Regions from separate parts of the Marinitoga okinawensis genome, predicted to be linked through region 2. Evidence: riboswitches for the same ligand, from Rfam matches in the RefSeq annotation. Region 2 holds a riboswitch; the other holds the start of a gene.
The links. Region 2 has a riboswitch for lysine ahead of ACZ5CK_RS04910 (aspartate-semialdehyde dehydrogenase). Riboswitches for the same ligand answer to the same signal wherever they lie in the genome.

Region 1: another riboswitch for lysine. It lies ahead of ACZ5CK_RS01055 (Na+/H+ antiporter NhaC family protein); the one in region 2 lies ahead of ACZ5CK_RS04910 (aspartate-semialdehyde dehydrogenase).

The regions. Positions count from the first base shown of each region.
Region 1 is NZ_AP042422.1:232,141-241,653, forward strand. Features, by position in the region: gene ACZ5CK_RS01040 (LAGLIDADG family homing endonuclease) at 1-1,957, shown strand, start outside; gene ACZ5CK_RS01045 (hypothetical protein) at 2,029-2,529, shown strand; gene ACZ5CK_RS01050 (IS256 family transposase) at 2,651-3,898, shown strand; gene ACZ5CK_RS01055 (Na+/H+ antiporter NhaC family protein) at 4,211-5,893, opposite strand; lysine riboswitch at 5,985-6,158, opposite strand; gene ACZ5CK_RS01060 (4Fe-4S binding protein) at 6,565-7,656, opposite strand; gene ACZ5CK_RS01065 (amidohydrolase family protein) at 7,673-8,962, opposite strand; gene ACZ5CK_RS01070 (dihydroorotase) at 8,956-9,513, opposite strand, start outside.
Region 2 is NZ_AP042422.1:978,733-988,245, forward strand. Features, by position in the region: gene ACZ5CK_RS04895 (ComEC/Rec2 family competence protein) at 1-988, shown strand, start outside; gene ACZ5CK_RS04900 (thymidine kinase) at 989-1,543, shown strand; tRNA gene ACZ5CK_RS04905 (tRNA-Ser) at 1,641-1,731, shown strand; lysine riboswitch at 2,011-2,185, shown strand; gene ACZ5CK_RS04910 (aspartate-semialdehyde dehydrogenase) at 2,265-3,245, shown strand; gene ACZ5CK_RS04915 (diaminopimelate decarboxylase family protein) at 3,250-4,473, shown strand; gene dapA (4-hydroxy-tetrahydrodipicolinate synthase) at 4,466-5,341, shown strand; gene ACZ5CK_RS04925 (4-hydroxy-tetrahydrodipicolinate reductase) at 5,338-5,994, shown strand; gene dapD (2,3,4,5-tetrahydropyridine-2,6-dicarboxylate N-acetyltransferase) at 6,010-6,702, shown strand; partial or broken gene ACZ5CK_RS04935 (aspartate kinase) at 6,711-7,900, shown strand; gene ACZ5CK_RS04940 (aspartate aminotransferase family protein) at 7,897-9,033, shown strand; gene ACZ5CK_RS04945 (amidohydrolase) at 9,030-9,513, shown strand, end outside.

The DNA of each region.
Region 1 (9,513 bases), 750 kb from region 2:
TATAACAGTAAGTTTATCAAGCGTTTCAAAAAAACTTCTTCAAAATGTGCAATTATTATTATTGCACTTTGGGATAAATTCGACCTTAACTATTGAAAAAATAGAAAGAAAATCAAAAATTAAAAATAATGTATATAATTGTAAAACAGGGTATAGAATCCTTATTTCAGGAGTAGATGCATATAAATTCTTTAACGAAATAGGTTTCATAGGTGAAAAACAGGAAAAACTGAATAATTTGGTTAAAGAACATTTGAACAAGCGTGGATTTTATAATAAAAATAAAGATTTTATAGAAATTTCTGATATTATTGATGATGGCGAAAAACAAGTTTTTGATATTACGGCAGGTCCAGATTATGTATGGGTTACAAATGGTATTTTATCTTACGATTGTGGTGAAGAACCTTTACCGCCATATGGGAGTTGTAATTTAGGTTCTATTGATATAGCTAAAGTAATAGATTTTGTTGAGTTGGGAAATCCTGAAGGAAAGAATAAAGATTTATTTAAAGAGTTAGTTTATTGGACAGCAAGATTTTTAGATGATGTTATAGATATAAATGTATATCCTCTTGAAAAAATAGATAAAGTGTCTAAAGAGCAAAGATTTATAGGTCTTGGAATAATGGGATTGGCTGATGCTATGTATAAAAAAGATTTGCCATATAATTCTGAAGAAGGCAGAAAGTTTATGGCAGAAACTTTAGCTCAATTTGCATATTATTCCCATTTAGCAAGTAGCGAATTGGCAAAAGAAAGAGGGAATTTCCCATTATTTGAAAAATCAAAATATAAAAATGGATTTATTCCATTTCCTATGCTAAATGATGATTATTCAGATAATATTAGAAAATGGAATAAATTAATAAAAGAACATTTCTTTGGGGAAGGTAAAAATTATAAAAGGAATGTTCAGGTTAACACAGTAGCTCCAACTGGATCTATATCTAATTTAGCAGATACTTCAAGCGGAATAGAACCTAATTTTATGCTTGCATATATTAGATATATGACAGATAAAGAAGGAAATAGAGTTCCTCTTCCGTATATGAATAAAATATTAAGGGATAAACTAGATGGAGATTTAAATAGTGAATTAGAAGCAGAAATTATTGAAAAAGGGTCATTACAAAATATAGAAGGAATATCAGAAGAAATAAAGAAAACATTTGTTACTTCAATGGATATTTCTGGAATGGATCATCTATTAGCTCAAAACGTTATCCAAAGTTATTTAGATGCCTCATGTTCAAAAACCATTAATTTACCAAAAGAAGCTACTGTTGATGATATAAAAGAGATATATAAGAAAGCAATGGAATTAAATCTAAAAGGAATAACAATATATAGAGATGGATCATTGGAAACACAAGTTTTAACGAAGGCAAAAAAAGAAGATAAAAAGGTTACTTTCTTTGTTTTAGATGAAAAACATAAATTGCGCGCAAGACCAAGAAAAGAAACATTAAAAAGTGTAACCAGGAAATTTAAAACAGAATCTGGAACTGTATATATTACAGTATCCTTTGATGATAACGGTGAAGCTATAGAAATTTTCTTATCAGACGGAACAGAAACAGCAGAAATTATAGGAAGATTGTCTTCTATAGCTTTAAGATCAGGAGTTTCTGTTGACGAAATATTAGAACAATTATCAAAAGTAAAAGGCACATATTGTAAAGGGATTTCAAAAGAAATAAAAAGTGCACTCGATGATTTTGAAGAATTATGGAATGAGGAAGAAAACGATATAGAAGTATTTCATGTTGGAAAACCTTTGAGTAAAGAAGAAATTGAAAAATTTGTTCATGCTAATAAACTTGAATATACTAAAGGTTATTATATTGATACTGAAGGAAATACATATTGTCCAACATGCTTAAGTAGAAATTCTTTAATAATGGCAGAAGGATGTATTTCGTGTAAAACATGTGGTTGGTCAAAATGTTCATAAAATTGGATATTAATTTTAAATATTAAAATATATAATAGATTTGATAAATTATTATTTTTGAGGTGATAAAGATGGCAAGTTGTAAAAATTATCATGAGGCAGCTATTGAAGGAGCAAATGACGGTATATTTCATGGAGATCATATACATCCAACTGTAATGATCTGGGCTTCTTTAAATGATGAAAAAATGAAAAAATTAGTAGAAAAAGTTGCTGAATATGATGCTGATTATGCTGATGATTTAAAAGAAATGTTTGGCGAATATGATAGTGATGTTGAAGATATTCCAATACCTTTTCCTTTTTCGTTTGGAAGTGAAAAGGAGTTTGAAGATGCTGAAGTTTTGTTAAAGGAAGTTGCAGATATAACTGAAGCTAATGCTTATTCTTTTATTGTTGAAGCTATGAGTGTTGATGATGAAGAAGATACTGTACCTTCTTTATTTACAGAATGTAGAGAAGGGAAAATATTTTTAACTCTTTTCGATTGGGAATACAATAAAGTTGATGAAGAAGAATACGAAAGTTCCGATGAAGATATTCAAAGTTTTAGATTAAAAATATTTAAATAAAAAAGGAATGGCTAAGCCATTCCTTTGAGACCATAAAAAATTTTGTGTAAATAAAAAGTAGAAAAAATAGGTAACCCTCTTCTTGGTATGGTAAAATAAAACCAAGAAGGGGGTATTTTAAATGGCAAAGAGAAAGAAAAAAGAAGAAAGTAACATTGAAAAATTAGCAAAGTTAATAGCAAGAGATCCTGAAGTAAACACAATGAAAGACGTATATGACAAGATAAAAGAATTGATGGGACCAATAATACAAGAAATGTTAGAAGCGGAATTAGAAGATGAATTAGGATATGAGAAATACGATAAGGAAAATAAAGAAACGGATAACTCCAGAAATGGATACAGCTCAAAAAAGGTAAGATCAAGCATGGGTGAGATGGAATTGAAAATACCCAGAGATAGAAAGGGTGAATATGAACCGAAAATAATACCAAAATATAAAAGAGATATTTCAGATATTGAAAGTAGAATAATAGGAATGTATGGTTTGGGATTAAGTACGAAAGATATAGTTAGGAATGTTGAAGATATATATGGTGTAGAATTATCAGCTGAAATGATAAGTAAAATTACTAATAAGATATTACCAGAAATTAGAGAATGGCAAAGCAGACCATTAGAAGAGATATACACTTTTGTTTTCATGGATGGAATAGTATTTAAAGTAAAAGATGATGGTGAGATAATTAAAAAGACTGCATATGTTGTAATAGGTGTAAATATTGATGGATTTAAAGAAGTTCTTGGTATATATATAGGTGAAATAGAATCATCAAAATTCTGGTTAAGAGTATTAAATGATTTAAAAAATAGAGGAGTTAAAGATATATTAATAGCTTCAGTAGATGGATTAACAGGATTCCCACAAGCAATTAAAGCAGCATTTCCTGATACTGTAGTACAAAGATGTATAATACATCAAATAAGAAATACATTAAAATATGTTAATTACAAAGATAGAAAAGAACTTGTAAATGATTTAAAAAAAGTATATAAAGCACCCAATAAAGATATAGCTTATTCAAACCTACAAGATTTAAAAGAAAACAAATGGACAAAATACAAATTGGCATTAGAAAGCTGGGAAAAACATTGGGAAACAATATCTCCATATTTTGATTATGGTGATGAAGTAAGAAAAATAATGTACACAACAAATGTAATAGAATCATTGAATAGGCAATATAGAAAAGTGACTAAAAATAAAACATCTTTTCCAAATGATGATGCATTATTAAAAATATTATATTTAGCAACAATAGATGCAACAAAAAGATGGACAGCTCGATATAGAAACTGGAGTAAAGTCCTAAACGAACTATCCATCTTTTTTAAAGAAAGAATCACAAAATACGTCTATAATTCTTAATGCAACTAAATTCAAAAACCTGAAATAATCAATAATACATAAAAACAAATACTAAAAACTAACGCCAAAAATATATTCTTAATTTAATAATGTTAAATCTTGCAGTGAAAATTGCAAAAAGGTGTTTGTTTTCAAAAACTCACATTAAAAACTTCTAGAAATTACTATTAAAGCATATTATAATATAGACGATAATTCATATGAAAATAATTTAAGAATTATAATCCAATTTAATTAATTTATTACCATCCAAGAAGAGGTATTTACACAAAAAATTACATGCTACCATTCCTTTTTTAATTGTTAAAGTTATTAAGCTTTTAAATCTTTAGGATCTGTGGATTTTCCATAGAATCTTAACACTGCCCATATTGCTGTTACACCTAAAATCAATGAAACCCATACAGGTAATCCAAGTCCAACTGGTATATAACCAACGACAGCTGCAGTAGAAGCTGCTGTTACAGCGTATGGTAATTGTGTCTTAACGTGATCAATATGATCAGCGGATGATGCCATTGATGACATAATTGTTGTATCTGAAATTGGAGAACAATGATCTCCGAATGTTGAACCTGTTAATACTGCACCTAATGTAGCATATACTAATGCTGTTAATTCATTTCCAGTATACGCTGCTGCCAAAGGAACTGCTAAAGGAAGCATAATTGCCATTGTTCCCCATGATGTTCCTGTAGCAAAAGATACAATTGCTGATATTATAAATACTAAGAGTGGTATTGACCAGCCAGGTAATGATGATGAAACAACTTGAACTAAATATTCAGCTGTTCCAAGGTCAGAAGCAATTGAGCCAATAGACCATGCTAAAGTTAAAATTATTGTAGTAATAACTAACGATTTTGCACCTTCAACCCAAGCTTCTAAAGCTTTTCTTAATGTCATAATTCCTTGAGAAACAGCCATTACAACAGCTACTATACTAGCTAATACTGATGCCCATATTAAAGCAGCGGAAGCATCTGCATTACCAAAAGCATCCCTAATTCCATCCCATGTAAAAGGATTATCTAAACCTCCACCAGAATACCATAAACCAATGAATGCAAAAATAATCAATGTTAAAATCGGCACCAAAGCATTTGAAACTCTTAATGGAATATCACTTTTATCTAAATCTTTTTCAAAATCTGTAGATAACATTGGTTCTGCATCATCTGCTAAAACCTTACCTGTTAATCTTGCCCTTTTTTCTGCTTTATACATTGGTCCAAAATCTCTTAACATTGCACCAACCATAAATACCATTACAAGTGCAAAAATCCCATACATCCTATATGGAATAGAACTAAAAAATACTGAATATGGATTTACTTTAACTCCAATTGAGTTAAAAGCATCTCCAATTAATCCTAATTCATAACCAATCCAGGTAGAAATCGCTGCCATAGTGGCAACAGGAGCAGCAGTAGAATCTACAATATATGATAGTTTTTCTCTTGAGACCTTTAATTTATCTGTTAATGGTCTCATTGTAGGTCCAACTATCAATGTATTTGCATAATCGTCAAAGAACACAACAACGCCCATTAATGCTGTAGCAACTTGAGCACTCCTTGCAGTTTTTGCTTTTTTTGCAAGTGCATTTGCTATAGCCCTTGTACCACCCATTTTAGCAATAACTCCAACCATACCACCTATTACTAAGGTGAAAACAATAATTCCTGCATGCCAGCTGTCAGCTAAAGCGTTTACCGGGTATTGTAATGTTTTTGTATAACTCTCAACTAATTTCATAAAAAATCCAGAGCTAGATGTAGCAAAAACATTAATTAGTGCACCTGAAAAAACACCAAGCAATAACGAAACAATAACTTCTTTGGTAACAAACGCTAAAACTATAGCTAATAATGGAGGAATAACAGACCAAAAACCATAATTTATTTTTGCTGCATCTCCTCCTTCAGCAAAAGCCAGGGTCGCCACTAAAACAAACGCCGCCATGATAAATAATACCACGAGTTTTTTCTTCATAAACTCCCTCCTCACATAATGATTTATATATAACTATTTTTAAAATAAAAAAGCCTTCCATGTGGAAGGCCTATTTGAAATAAAATTAATTATTTCAAACGGCTCTCCGCATATAGTATGCGACAGTTATACAGGTCTTTCCTGCATAACCAGGCCTGTAAGGTGGGTAAACCTTACATCCTTCGGCAACCTCGCCTTTCATCTATCCCGAACCTACCCTGGCGATAGATAGATTACTCATCTTGGTTGCGCCTCCGTTTGTTGTTAGATATATTAACTTTTTAATCGAGTTTATCACATAAATATTTCTTGAATATTTCTTGATTGTGAAAATAATAGGATTATAAATTATTATGGATTTATAAAAAAGCAAAATATGTAATCCTCCAGAAATATTTTTAACCACAAATACAAAATCAAAGCTATTATATCATAAAAACGTAAATAAAGTCAAAAAAGATTAATATATTATCTGTTTAATAATTTGTATTAATTATAATTAAACAGATTTTGTTATGCGTAATCATCACAATAACAATTAAATTTTCATTATTTTAGTAATGAATTATTAATATAAAAATGGGAGTTTTCAATAAATAACTACTTTAGAAGAAGCAAAGTAATTATTAATATAAAAAGATGGCGATTTACGCCATCTTTTATAGATACTATTATATAACTCCACTAATTGCTTTTACAGGACATCTGCTTTGACATAAACTACAACCAAAACATTTATCTTCATCTACTATAACCTGTTTATTTTCCTTATCAACAGTAATTGCCCAATATGGACATACCATTTCACACAATTTACAGAAAGTACATTTATTTAAATCTATTTTTGGATATTTTGGTTCAAATACTACTTCTTTTTTCTTTAACCCGGTTTTTTTAACCTCATCTATACTATTAAATCCATATTTTTCAAGAGCTTTAGGAAGTTGATCAACTATTGTTTTATACAATTGTTTTCCCCTAATTAATGCTGCAGATAGCATTTGAACCGCATCAGCACCAGCTAATAAATATTCTATAACATCATCAGCAGAAGCAATTCCACCAACACCTATTACAGGTATTTCAGGGACTGCAGTTTTTATTGTATTTACAAGTGCAAGTCCTAAATTCTTAATAACAGGACCAGAAATCCACACTTGCCCTTTATCATTTCCAATTAGATTTGTTCTGTTTTCGATATCAATAAGCATAGTTGGTCCAAGAGAATTAATTGCAACAACACCAGTTCCGCCATTTGCTAATACCATTTTCGCAAATTCAACAGGATCTGGTATATGAGGGCTCATTTTCATAAATATTGGTTTGTCTGTATTTGCTCTAATAGTTCTTACAGTTTCTGCTATATTATCTAAATTCTTTCCTACATAATGCGTGGAAATTTCAAATGCATCAGCAAATTTATCTAATTGAGGTATTAATATTTCCATATCTTCCTTAGTATAGCCTGCACTAACTACTAAAGGTAAATCCAATTCTTTTTTTAATTTTGGTAATATTTCATTTATCCATTTTTCTGGTGGTAATTCTGACCATAATTCTGCGTTAACTATATAGTTATTTGTCCCGTATATACATGGTCTTGGAACTTCAGCTGCTTTTGTTGATATAGTTTTTGTTACCATGCCCCCAACGCCAAGTCTGGCAAGATATAACATTTTTTCATCATCGCCAACGAGTGGTCCAGAAGCTGGCATTAAAGGATTTTTAAGTTTTATTCCAGCAAATTCTGTACTTAAATCCATAATTTTACCCCCCTGATTATAATCTTTCCCATAATTTTTTTGATATTTCTTTTGCATTATTATAAATACTATTCACATCATATTTTACTTCTCTATTTTTCATTAAAATTTCACCGTTTACTATTGTGTCAATAACATCTAATTTATCCCAAATCCCAAAGAATACATGTCCAAAAATATTATTTTTATCAAGTAGTGTAAAAGGAATATAATCAAAAGAAATCATATCTGCTTTATAACCTTCTTTAATTCTTCCTATTTTTATTCCTAATAATTCCCCGGCAAGATTATATACATTATCAATATTGTTTTTTAAATCAACAAAATTAAAGAATGTAGGATCTTCATATCTATATTTTTGTGTATAATAAAGATTTAAATATTCACGTGTTATATTAAATCCAAGACCATCATTACCAATAATAGTTTTTATATTATTATTTTTTAATAGCATATAATTTGGTAATCCAACAGCATTATTCATATTAGATGTTGGATTTAAGGCAACATATACATCATGTTTTGATATGATTTCTGCTTCTTTTTCATCAATATGAACACAATGAGATAAAATAGAATTTTTAGTTAAAAGATCAAATTCCTCTAGTCTCTCCACAACTCTTTTACCATATTTTTTTATTGAATCTTCTTCATCTTCCAAACTTTCTGCAACATGAATATGTATAGGAAGTCCATTTAAATTTTCTGATACCTTTTTTAATGTTTCATTTGATAGTGATAATGATGCATGAAGGCCAAACATTCCAGCATGATTTTCGTTTTTATTTTTTGCAAACTCTACGTTTTCTTCTATACACTCAGTTACATTAAATCTATCACTGGTTTCAAAACAAAAAATCCCTCTTAATCCAATTTCATCACACAATCCTTTTTTTAATTCATTTAATGTACCTTTAATTGCCAATCCACTAGCATGATGGTCAATAAATGTAGTAATACCATTTTTAATAAATTCTATTCCGCTAACTAATCCGCTATAATATGTAGTTTCTAAATCTATTTTTGAATCCATTCTCCACCATAATTGTTTTAATATATCAGAAAAGCTTTTTGGATTGAATTCAACAGACATGCCTCTTGCAAAAGTAGAATAAATATGTGTGTGTCCATTTACAAAACCTGGCATTACTAATTTGCCTTTGAAATCAATTATTTCTTCATTTTTATTTTTTTTAAAATCTTTCATGTCACCCACTTCTAATATTTCTTTATCAAATCTAATGTATTGATTTTCCTTATAATTTTCATAATCAAAAATATTACAGTTTATAATAACTTTTACCATTTTATCTCTTCCCTTCTTAAAAAACGACCTTTATACTTCTTGTTTGTTAATTTTCCTTCCTTGATTATAAAACGCCCTCGAGATATTGTGCTTAGGATTTTACCTTTTATATCTATGCCGTCATAAACAGTATAATCAGCTTTTGAATTATGTGAAGTTATAGTCCATTTTAAATCTGGATCGAATATAACTATATCAGCATCAGAACCAGGTAAAAGCGTTCCTTTTTGGGGATATAATCCGTAATATTTAGCAACATTTTTTGTAAATTTATCTATTATTTTATCTCCAAATAATGAATACATTAATACAAAGGAAAACTCTACACCACCTATTCCCATAGGCATAATATTTGTATATTTCTTATTTTTTTCATTGCTATTAAAAGGACAATGATCTGTTCCTATTGTTTGCAAATAATTAATATTATCTATTAATTTTAATCTTTCGTTTTCACTTCTTAAAGGTGGTGTCATTGAGTAAAGATAACCATCTTTTTGTGCAAACTTTTCATTGTTAAAATAGAAGTAATGTGGGCAACTTTCTAATAC
Region 2 (9,513 bases):
GAAAAATGTGAAAGAAAAATTATATTTTTCATATAATAAATTTTCTACAGATCCATTTGAGATAGGTAATAAGATTTATATTATAGGGAAAATAAAAAAAGACAATCATTTTGATACTGAATATATGGCTAATTCTAATAAAAATAGCATATACTCTTTAAGAAATTTTTTTAAAAAACGAATAGAAAAAAATTTCCCGTATAACGATAAAAATATACTTTTTTCTGTAGTATTTGGAGGATTAAGAGGAAAAGAAGCAGAGTATTTTAAAAATGCTGGATTATTACATCTTTTTGCTGTATCAGGGTTTCATGTGTATATAATTTATTCTATTTTATATTTAATATATTCTTATACATTATTGCCTATAAATTATAGGAGATTATTTACAATAGTTTTTCTGTTTTTTTATTTAACTATAACAGGATTTTCTGATTCCGCTACAAGAGCTGTTTTGTTATTATCTTTAATAGAATTTAATAAATTAGTTGGATTTAATATTGATTCAAAAAATTTATTAGGTTTAATTGGTGTAACAAATTTATTGTATAATCCAAATGTTGTTTTTTCAGTTGGATTTTTGATGAGTTACTTTGCAGCATTTTCTATATTGTTGATAATAGAATATACAAAAAATCCTATTTTTATATCTTTTGCAGCTTTTTTAGCTGTACTACCTTGGAGTATCTTGTTTTTTAATGGATTTTCATTATTAAGCCCATTGCTGAGTATTATTTTTGTCCCAATTGTATATTCATTAATGTTTTTTTCTGCTGTATATATAATTGCACCATTACCCCATATGATTAGTTACATTGTAAATGATTATATAGGTATTATAAAATATTTTTTGCAATATATAAATAAATATATACCATATATTACCTTAACAGGTTATTGGAGCGTAATATTATACATAATTTCTTTTATTTTTTTAATTATGTTCCATGTTTTTATGAAAAAATATTCAATAAGAGGAGGAATTTAAATGTCTGGTAAATTTATTCTTATTGTAGGGCCAATGTATTCTGGAAAAACATCAGAACTCATTTCATTTGTTGAAATATATACTTTAGGTAAGAAAAAAATAAAAGTTTTCAAACCAATAATTGATACAAGATATGCCTCTGAATATGTTGTATCTCATACTGGAACAAAAGTAGAAGCTATTCCCATAAAAGAATCTAAAGAAATGTATAATTTTTTAGATTATGATGAAAAAGCTGTTTTTGTTGATGAAGTTCAATTTTTTGATACAGGTTTAAAAGATGTAATTCTTGATTTAATCAAAAAAGGCATTAATGTATATTGTTCAGGTCTGGATTTAACCTATAAAAATAATCCTTTTGAAACTACTATATTATTATCAGCTTATGCTGATGAAATCATAAAGAAAAAAGCGGTTTGTCATGAATGTGGAGAATATAATGGTACTATATCTTTTAAAATTGTTGGGAATGGTTCTGAAATAGATGTAGGTGGTTTTGAAAAATATATTGCTGTATGTAGAGATTGTTATGAAAAACTTAATTCAGAAAATTAATATTATTAATATTAATTTTCAAAAATGTTCCTATATTGTAGTTGACTAAATACTAAAGTTATGATAAAATATGTTGGAAAGTTAATAATGTGAAGATGGAGAGATGGCCGAGCGGTCTAAGGCGCACGCCTGGAGAGCGTGTGACGGGCACAACCCGTCCGTGGGTTCAAATCCCACTCTCTCCGCCATCAAGGGCAGGTCTATCCTGCTCTTTTTTTATTTTAGATTTTATGATATAATATATTAAACAAAAATTAAAAAATAATCTGGAGGATATAATGACTTTTTTTGAAAAATGGAAAATGAGATGTCCAATTATTCGATTTATAGAACGTTTGAGAATGAAAAGGATAAAAGTGAAAGTTAATAAAATAGAAATAAAATGAATATATTAACATCAATATAACTATCAAGAAAACAAATTTTAAATATTATTTGTTAAACTACGGAAAAGTTAATATGTTTTACGAACAAACGGAGGCGCAACCGAGATGAGTAATCTACCTATCGCTAGGGTAGGCTTGGGGTAGATGAAAGGCGAGGTTGCCGAAGGGTGTAAGATTTACCCGTCTTACATGCCTGGTTGTATAGGGAATACCTATGCAACTGTCGCATGATTGCATGCGGAGAGCCGTTTGAGATAATATGTTATATTATAATATTATTTCAAATATTGGCCTTCCCATGCGGAAGGCCAGTTTTATTTTAAAGGAGGGAGAATATGAAAGTTGGTGTAGTTGGTGCAACAGGTGAAGTTGGAAGAACTATGGTCAAGGTATTAGAAGAAAGAAATGTTGATATAAGTGAGTTAAGACTCTTTGCAAGTAAAAAATCTGAGGGGAAAGAAATTAAATTTAAAGATAGAATATATTATGTTGAAGAATTAACTGAAGAAAAAATGAAAGAAAAATATGATTATTTATTATTTTCTGCTGGTGGTTCTATTTCTAAAAAATATGCTCCAATTGCAAGTGAATATGGTAATACTGTAATAGATAATTCTTCAGCTTTTAGGATGGTAAGAGATATTCCTTTGATTGTTCCTGAAATAAACGGAGATATTATTAAAGGATATAAAGGTATTATTGCAAATCCTAATTGCTCTACTATTCAAATGGTATTAGCTTTAAGAAATGTAGAAAAAGAATTAGGAATTTCAGAAATTTTTGTAAGCACTTATCAGGCAGTTTCTGGAGCTGGAAATAAAGGTATAAAAGAATTGTTAGATCAACAAAATAGTATAAATAATATAAATCACTTTCCAGAAATGATAAACAATAATGTCATACCAATAATAGGGCCAGTTTTAGAAAATGGTTTTACAGAAGAAGAAATGAAAATGGTAAATGAAACAAGAAAGATATATGATAATTATAGTATTAAAGTTTATCCTACCGCAGTTAGAGTTCCTGTATTATATGGGCATTCTGAAAGTATTACTTTTAGAGTAAAGGAGAAAGCTAATATAGAAAAAATTAGAGAATTACTATCAACAGTAGGCAATGTGGTATATACAGAAAATCTAATAACTCCTATAAACGTAGCTGGTTCAGATATTACATACGTATCAAGATTAAGACAAATGGATGAAACAACATTTTTAATTTGGGTTGTAGCAGATAATGTTAGAGTTGGAGCTGCAACAAATGCTGTAAGAATATTACTAAAACATTATGAATTAAACAATAATAGAGATGAGTGAAAATATGAAAAAATTTCCTTTTGAAAATGAAATACATCAGTTATTAGAAAAGTATCCAACACCATTTTATGTATATGATGAAGTAGAAATATTAAATTCATTAAAAAAATTACAAAATGCTTTTTCCTGGGGTGAATTCAAAGAATACTTCGCTGTTAAAGCTACTCCCACACCTTACATTTTGAGAATTTTAGGAAAAAATAATTGTGGAACAGATTGTAGCTCATTAGCAGAATTATATTTGTCAGAAATGGTTAATATTACAGGAGAAAATATATTATTTACTTCAAATAATACACCTATAGAAGAATACAAAAAAGCATATGAATTAGGAGCTATTATAAATTTTGATGATATAGGTCATATTGATAAATTTATTGAAAAAATTGGAATTCCTAAAATAGCTTCTATAAGATATACCCCTAAAGAAGCTTTTGGAACAGAAATAATTGGCGATCCTGTAAATTCAAAATTTGGAATGCCTTTTAATAAATTGATAGAAGGATATAAAAAGATGAAAGAGATAGGAGTTAAAAGATTTGGACTACATGCAATGCTCATTTCAAACACATTAGATGCAACCTTAATTACGAAAAATACAGAGATAATATTTAAAACAGTCAGTGAACTATCTAATGTATTAAATATAGGATTTGAGTTTATTGATATTGGTGGTGGATTTGGTATTCCATATAAACCTGAAGAAAAAGAGTTGGATGTGAATAAATTAAGTAATATGATAAAAGAATTATATGAAAATTATTTTAATGAGTTTAAACCAAAAATATTCACAGAAAATGGAAGATATATAACAGGACCTCACGGATATTTAATAACAAAGGTTTTACATATAAAAGAAAGTTATAAAACTTATGTTGGTGTAGATGCAAATATGGCTAATTTAATGAGACCTGGAATGTATGGAGCATATCATCATATATCTGTATTAGGAAAAGAAGATAATTTAAAAAAATATGATGTTGTAGGTTCATTATGTGAGAATAACGATAAATTTGCAATAGATAGAGAATTGTCAGAATTAGAAGAAGGAGATATTTTAATTATACATGATGTGGGTGCTCATGGACATTCTATGGGATTTAATTATAATGGTAAGCTTAGATCTGCAGAGTTTATATATGATGGAAATGAATTTAAAATGATTAGAAAAGCACAAACATTAGAAGATTATTTTTCAACAATACAAGGAGGGGATATTTATGTTTAAAGGCGTTGGAACTGCAATTATAACACCATTTGATGAGAATTATAGTGTTGATTACAAAGCATTAGAGGAATTTGTGAATTTTCAATTAGATTATGTAGATGCATTAATTGTATTAGGCACAACAGGCGAGGCACCTACTATTAATGAAGATGAAAGAGAAAAAATAGTTTCTACAGTAGTTAATGTGGCAAATAAAAAAGTTCCTGTAATAGTTGGAACAGGTTCAAATAACCCAGAACATGTCTTGCATAATAATAAATTAGCAGAAAAATCTGGTGCTGATGGGTTACTTATAGTTAGTCCATATTATAACAAATCAACACAAAAGGGGTTAGTAGAATATTTTTCATATGTTGCACAAAGAACAGATCTTCCCATAATATTGTATAATGTACCTTCAAGAACGGGAGGGAATATATTACCAGATACTGCAATAGAAATATTTGATAAAAATGCAAATGTTATAGGAATAAAAGAAGCCAGTGGAAATATTTCTCAAATTGCAGAATTAATATCAAAAAAACCAGCAGATATGAAAGTATATTCTGGAAATGATGATCAAGCATTACCATTAATGGCATTAGGAGGAGATGGAGTTATTTCAGTATTTTCAAATGTTTTACCACAACAAATGAAAGAATTAACTCATGCAGTATTAAATAATAATTATGCTAAAGCTCAAGAAATAAATAATAAATATAACGTTTTAATGAGGAAACTATTCATTGAAGTTAATCCTATACCTGTTAAGTATGCAGTTTCTAAGCTAGGTTACTGTAAAAATATTTTAAGATTACCATTAATTCCAATGAGTGAATCAGGAAAAGAGGTTATAGATAATTTGTTTGAGGAGCTGAATATATTATGAAATATGGAATTATAGGAAGAAATGGAAGAATGGGAAATGAAATATACAATCTATTTTCTGAAAAAGGCCATGAATTAGTTTTTTCATATGATAATACAGGAGAAAAATTTTTAGAAAAACCACAAGTGTTAATTGATTTTTCATTACCAGAAGTATTTGAAAAAACTATTGAATATGTTGATAAGTTTCATTGTTCTTTAATTATTGGTACTACTGGATTAAGTGAAATACAGTTAAAAAAATTACATGAAATTTCTCAAAATGTTCCAGTTATACAAAGTTATAATTTTTCTTTAGGTATTCAAGTACTTTTAAAACTTGTAAAAGTTGCAAATGAATTATTAGATGGTGTTGATATTGAAATATCAGAAACACATCATAGATTTAAAAAAGATAAACCATCTGGAACTGCTAAGATGATTAAAGAAGTAATAGGGAAAGATGTAAATATATCATCATTGAGGTTAGGGAATATACCAGGAGATCATACCATATATTTTGGTAATTTAGGAGAAGTGATAAGTATATCTCATAGGGCATTATCTAGAAGAACATTTGCTGAAGGAGTATTAAAGTCTGCAGAGTTTGCATTAAAAGCAGTAGCAGGTTTTTATACTTTTAAGGATGTTTTTGAAATAACCATGAAAAAGTAAGAAGGAGGAAATAATATGGATTCATATGAAATAATAGATTATATAGCAAAATCAAAAAAAACTACGCCTGTAAAAGTATATATAAGAGGTGATCTAAAAGGTTTACCATTTGAAGAATATTATGGTGATGATAATTGCGGTATATTATTCTGTGAATTAGATGAATTTGAAAAATATTTAAGTAGAAATAAAGAAAAGATAAAAAAATATAGAATAGAAATGGATAGAAGAAATTCTGCAATTCCCCTGTTAGACTTAAAGAAAATAAATGCAAGAATAGAACCTGGTGCAATAATTAGAGATTTAGTTGAGATAGGTGATAATGCGGTTATTATGATGGGAGCTGTAATAAATATTGGTGCAAAAATTGGTAAAAAAACAATGATAGATATGAATGTTGTTGTGGGTGGAAGAGCACAAATTGGAAATAATTGTCATATAGGTGCAGGTTCTGTAATAGCTGGGGTAATAGAACCGCCAAGTGCAGATCCTGTAGTTATAGAAGATAATGTTTTAATTGGAGCAAATGCTGTTGTTCTTGAAGGAGTAAGAATAGGTAAAAATTCTGTTGTGGCAGCTGGGTCTGTTGTTACAAAAAATGTTGAGCCGAATACTGTAGTTGCAGGAGTTCCTGCAAGAGTAATAAAAAAAGTTGATGAAAAAACAAAGGATAAAACTAAATTATTGGATGAATTAAGAGATTTGTAGGTGATAAAATGAATATAGTTGTTCAAAAATATGGAGGTTCATCTGTAGCAGATACAGAAAAAATAAAATTTGTTGCTAATAAAGTAAAAAAAGAGTCGATTATGGATATAAAGTAGTGGTAATTGTTTCTGCTATGGGTAAAACAACAGATAATTTAATTAAATTAGCAAAAGAAATATCAGAAAAACCACAACCTAGAGAATTAGATATGTTGCTTACTACAGGCGAACAAGTATCTGTAGCATTATTATCAATGGCATTAATAGATTTAAATGTAAACACAAAATCTTTAAATGCTTTCCAGGCAGGTATATTTACAACATCTGATTTTAACAAGGCCAGAATACAAAAATTTAAAGTATCAAAAATAATTGACTTATTAAAAGATCACGATGTTTTAGTAATAACAGGATTTCAAGGAATTACTGAAGAAGGTGATTATACTACATTAGGTAGAGGAGGATCGGATACTTCTGCTGTTGCAATAGCAGCTGCTCTTCATTCTGAATGTGAAATATATAGTGATTTTCCAGGGATTTATACTTTTGATCCTAGAAGATATCCAAATGCAAAAAAAATAAAATATGTAACCTATGATGAAATGCTTGAAATGGCAAGCTTAGGTGCAAAGGTGCTTCATAGTAGAGCAGTAGAAGTAGCAAAAAAGTTTAACGTAAAAGTTTCTTGTGCGTCTACTTTTTCCGAAGAGGAGGGAACATATGTGGTTGCAGATAACATAGAAAATCCTGTTGTAACTGGAATGAGTGTTATGGAAAATCAAACTCAAGTTACAATAACAAATTTACCTTTTGATCATGCTATAATATATAATATATTTGATAAAATAGCACAAAAAGGTTTTAATGTGGATATGATTTCTATTATTAATATTAATGATAGGCTTAATGTTTCGTTTACTATAATAGAAGAAGAAATGGAAAATTTTGATAAATACTTAAAAGAAGCACTTTCGAATTTCAATGAGTCACAAGTAACTTATGAACATGGTTATGCTAAACTTTCAGTAGTGGGTATTGGAATGAAAACAGAAAAAGGAGTTGCATCAAGATTTTTTAAATCTTTAGAAGATGTACCACTAAGAATGGTAACAACTTCTGAAATTAAAATTTCATGTTTATTAGATAAAAAATATCTAAAAAAAGCAGAAAATGCATTAATAAAGGAGTTTGAATTATGATTTTAAAAATGTATGATTATTATAAAATGGATATTGATTATGCTGAAGGTATAAATATTTACACTAAAGATGGGAAAAAGTATATTGATACTTTTTCTGGAATAGGAGTATTAGCTTTAGGACATTCAAATAAGGAATTAATAGAAAGATTGAAAAATAAAATGGATAAATATATGCATTTATCTAATTATTTTTTAGATGAAGATGCAGAATGGGTTGCAAAAAAATTAGTTGAATTAACTGGTGAAAAAGGTTCTGTATTTTTTACTAATTCTGGTACTGAAGCAATAGAAGCTGCTTTGAAAGCTATAAAAAAGTTAACTACAAAAGATAAAAGGAAAATAATATATTTTAATAATGGATTTCATGGTAGAACATTAGGTGCTTTATCAATTAATGGATTTGAAAAATTAAAAGCTCCATTTAGACCATTAATTCCTAATTGTCAGGAATTTGTTTTTAATGATGTAGAAGGATTTAAGGATTACATGGGATTTCATGGTGATGATGTATTGGCTGTATTTGTAGAACCTATCCAAGGATCAGGAGGTGTTGTTCCTCTAACCCAGGAATTTGCTGATGTTTTAAGTTATTACCAAAAAGAAAAAAAATATATTCTTGTTTGTGATGAAATACAGGCAGGTTTGGGTAGAACGGGTAAATTTTATTCATATGAGCACTATAATTTAAAACCTGATATAATCACCATAGGTAAGGCAATAGGTGGTGGATTACCTTTAGGAGCTACAATATTTTTAAATGATACAGCAAATATTTTAAAACCAGGTGATCATGGATCAACATTTGCACCTAACCCTATTGCGTTATCAGGTGCAAAATTTATATTAGAAAATATTCCAAATATGTTAGATGGCATTAAAGAAAAAGGAAATTATTTTATGGAAAAGTTAAATAGCTTAGAATCATTTGAAATAGCTGATATTAGGGGTAAGGGGTTGATGATAGGAATCGAATTAATTGAATCATTACCAGATTTAAAGCAAAGAGCCTTTGAAAAAAATTTGCTATTAAATGTTATTTTTAGTAATAGAGTTATTAGATTATTACCTGCATTGAACATAACTTATGAGGAAATAGATATTATTATTAATAAATTGGGGGAATTATTATGACATCTCCTATTGAATTAAGACATATTTTGCATCAAAATCCTGAAATTGGATTCATAGAATTTAAAACAACAAAAATATTAGAAGATGCGATAACTGATTTGGCAAAACATTATAATATAGATATAGAAATATTAAAACCATTAGAAACAGGATTAATTATTAAATATGCGCCTATAAATAATAATGAATATATATTATTTAGATCAGATATAGATGCTTTGCCTATTAAAGAGCAAAATGATATAGAGTTTAAATCAAAAAATGATAATATGCATGCATGTGGTCATGATATGCATATGTCAATTTTGTATGGATTTATGGAATACATATTTAAAAATAAGATTCAAAAAAATATTTTATTTTTATTTCAACCAGCAGAAGAAGGTGGAGGCGGTGCTAAAAAGATTTTAGATACAGGGATTTTAGATCAATTTAATATAATAAGAGCACATGCTTTACATGTAACTGATGAATATGATA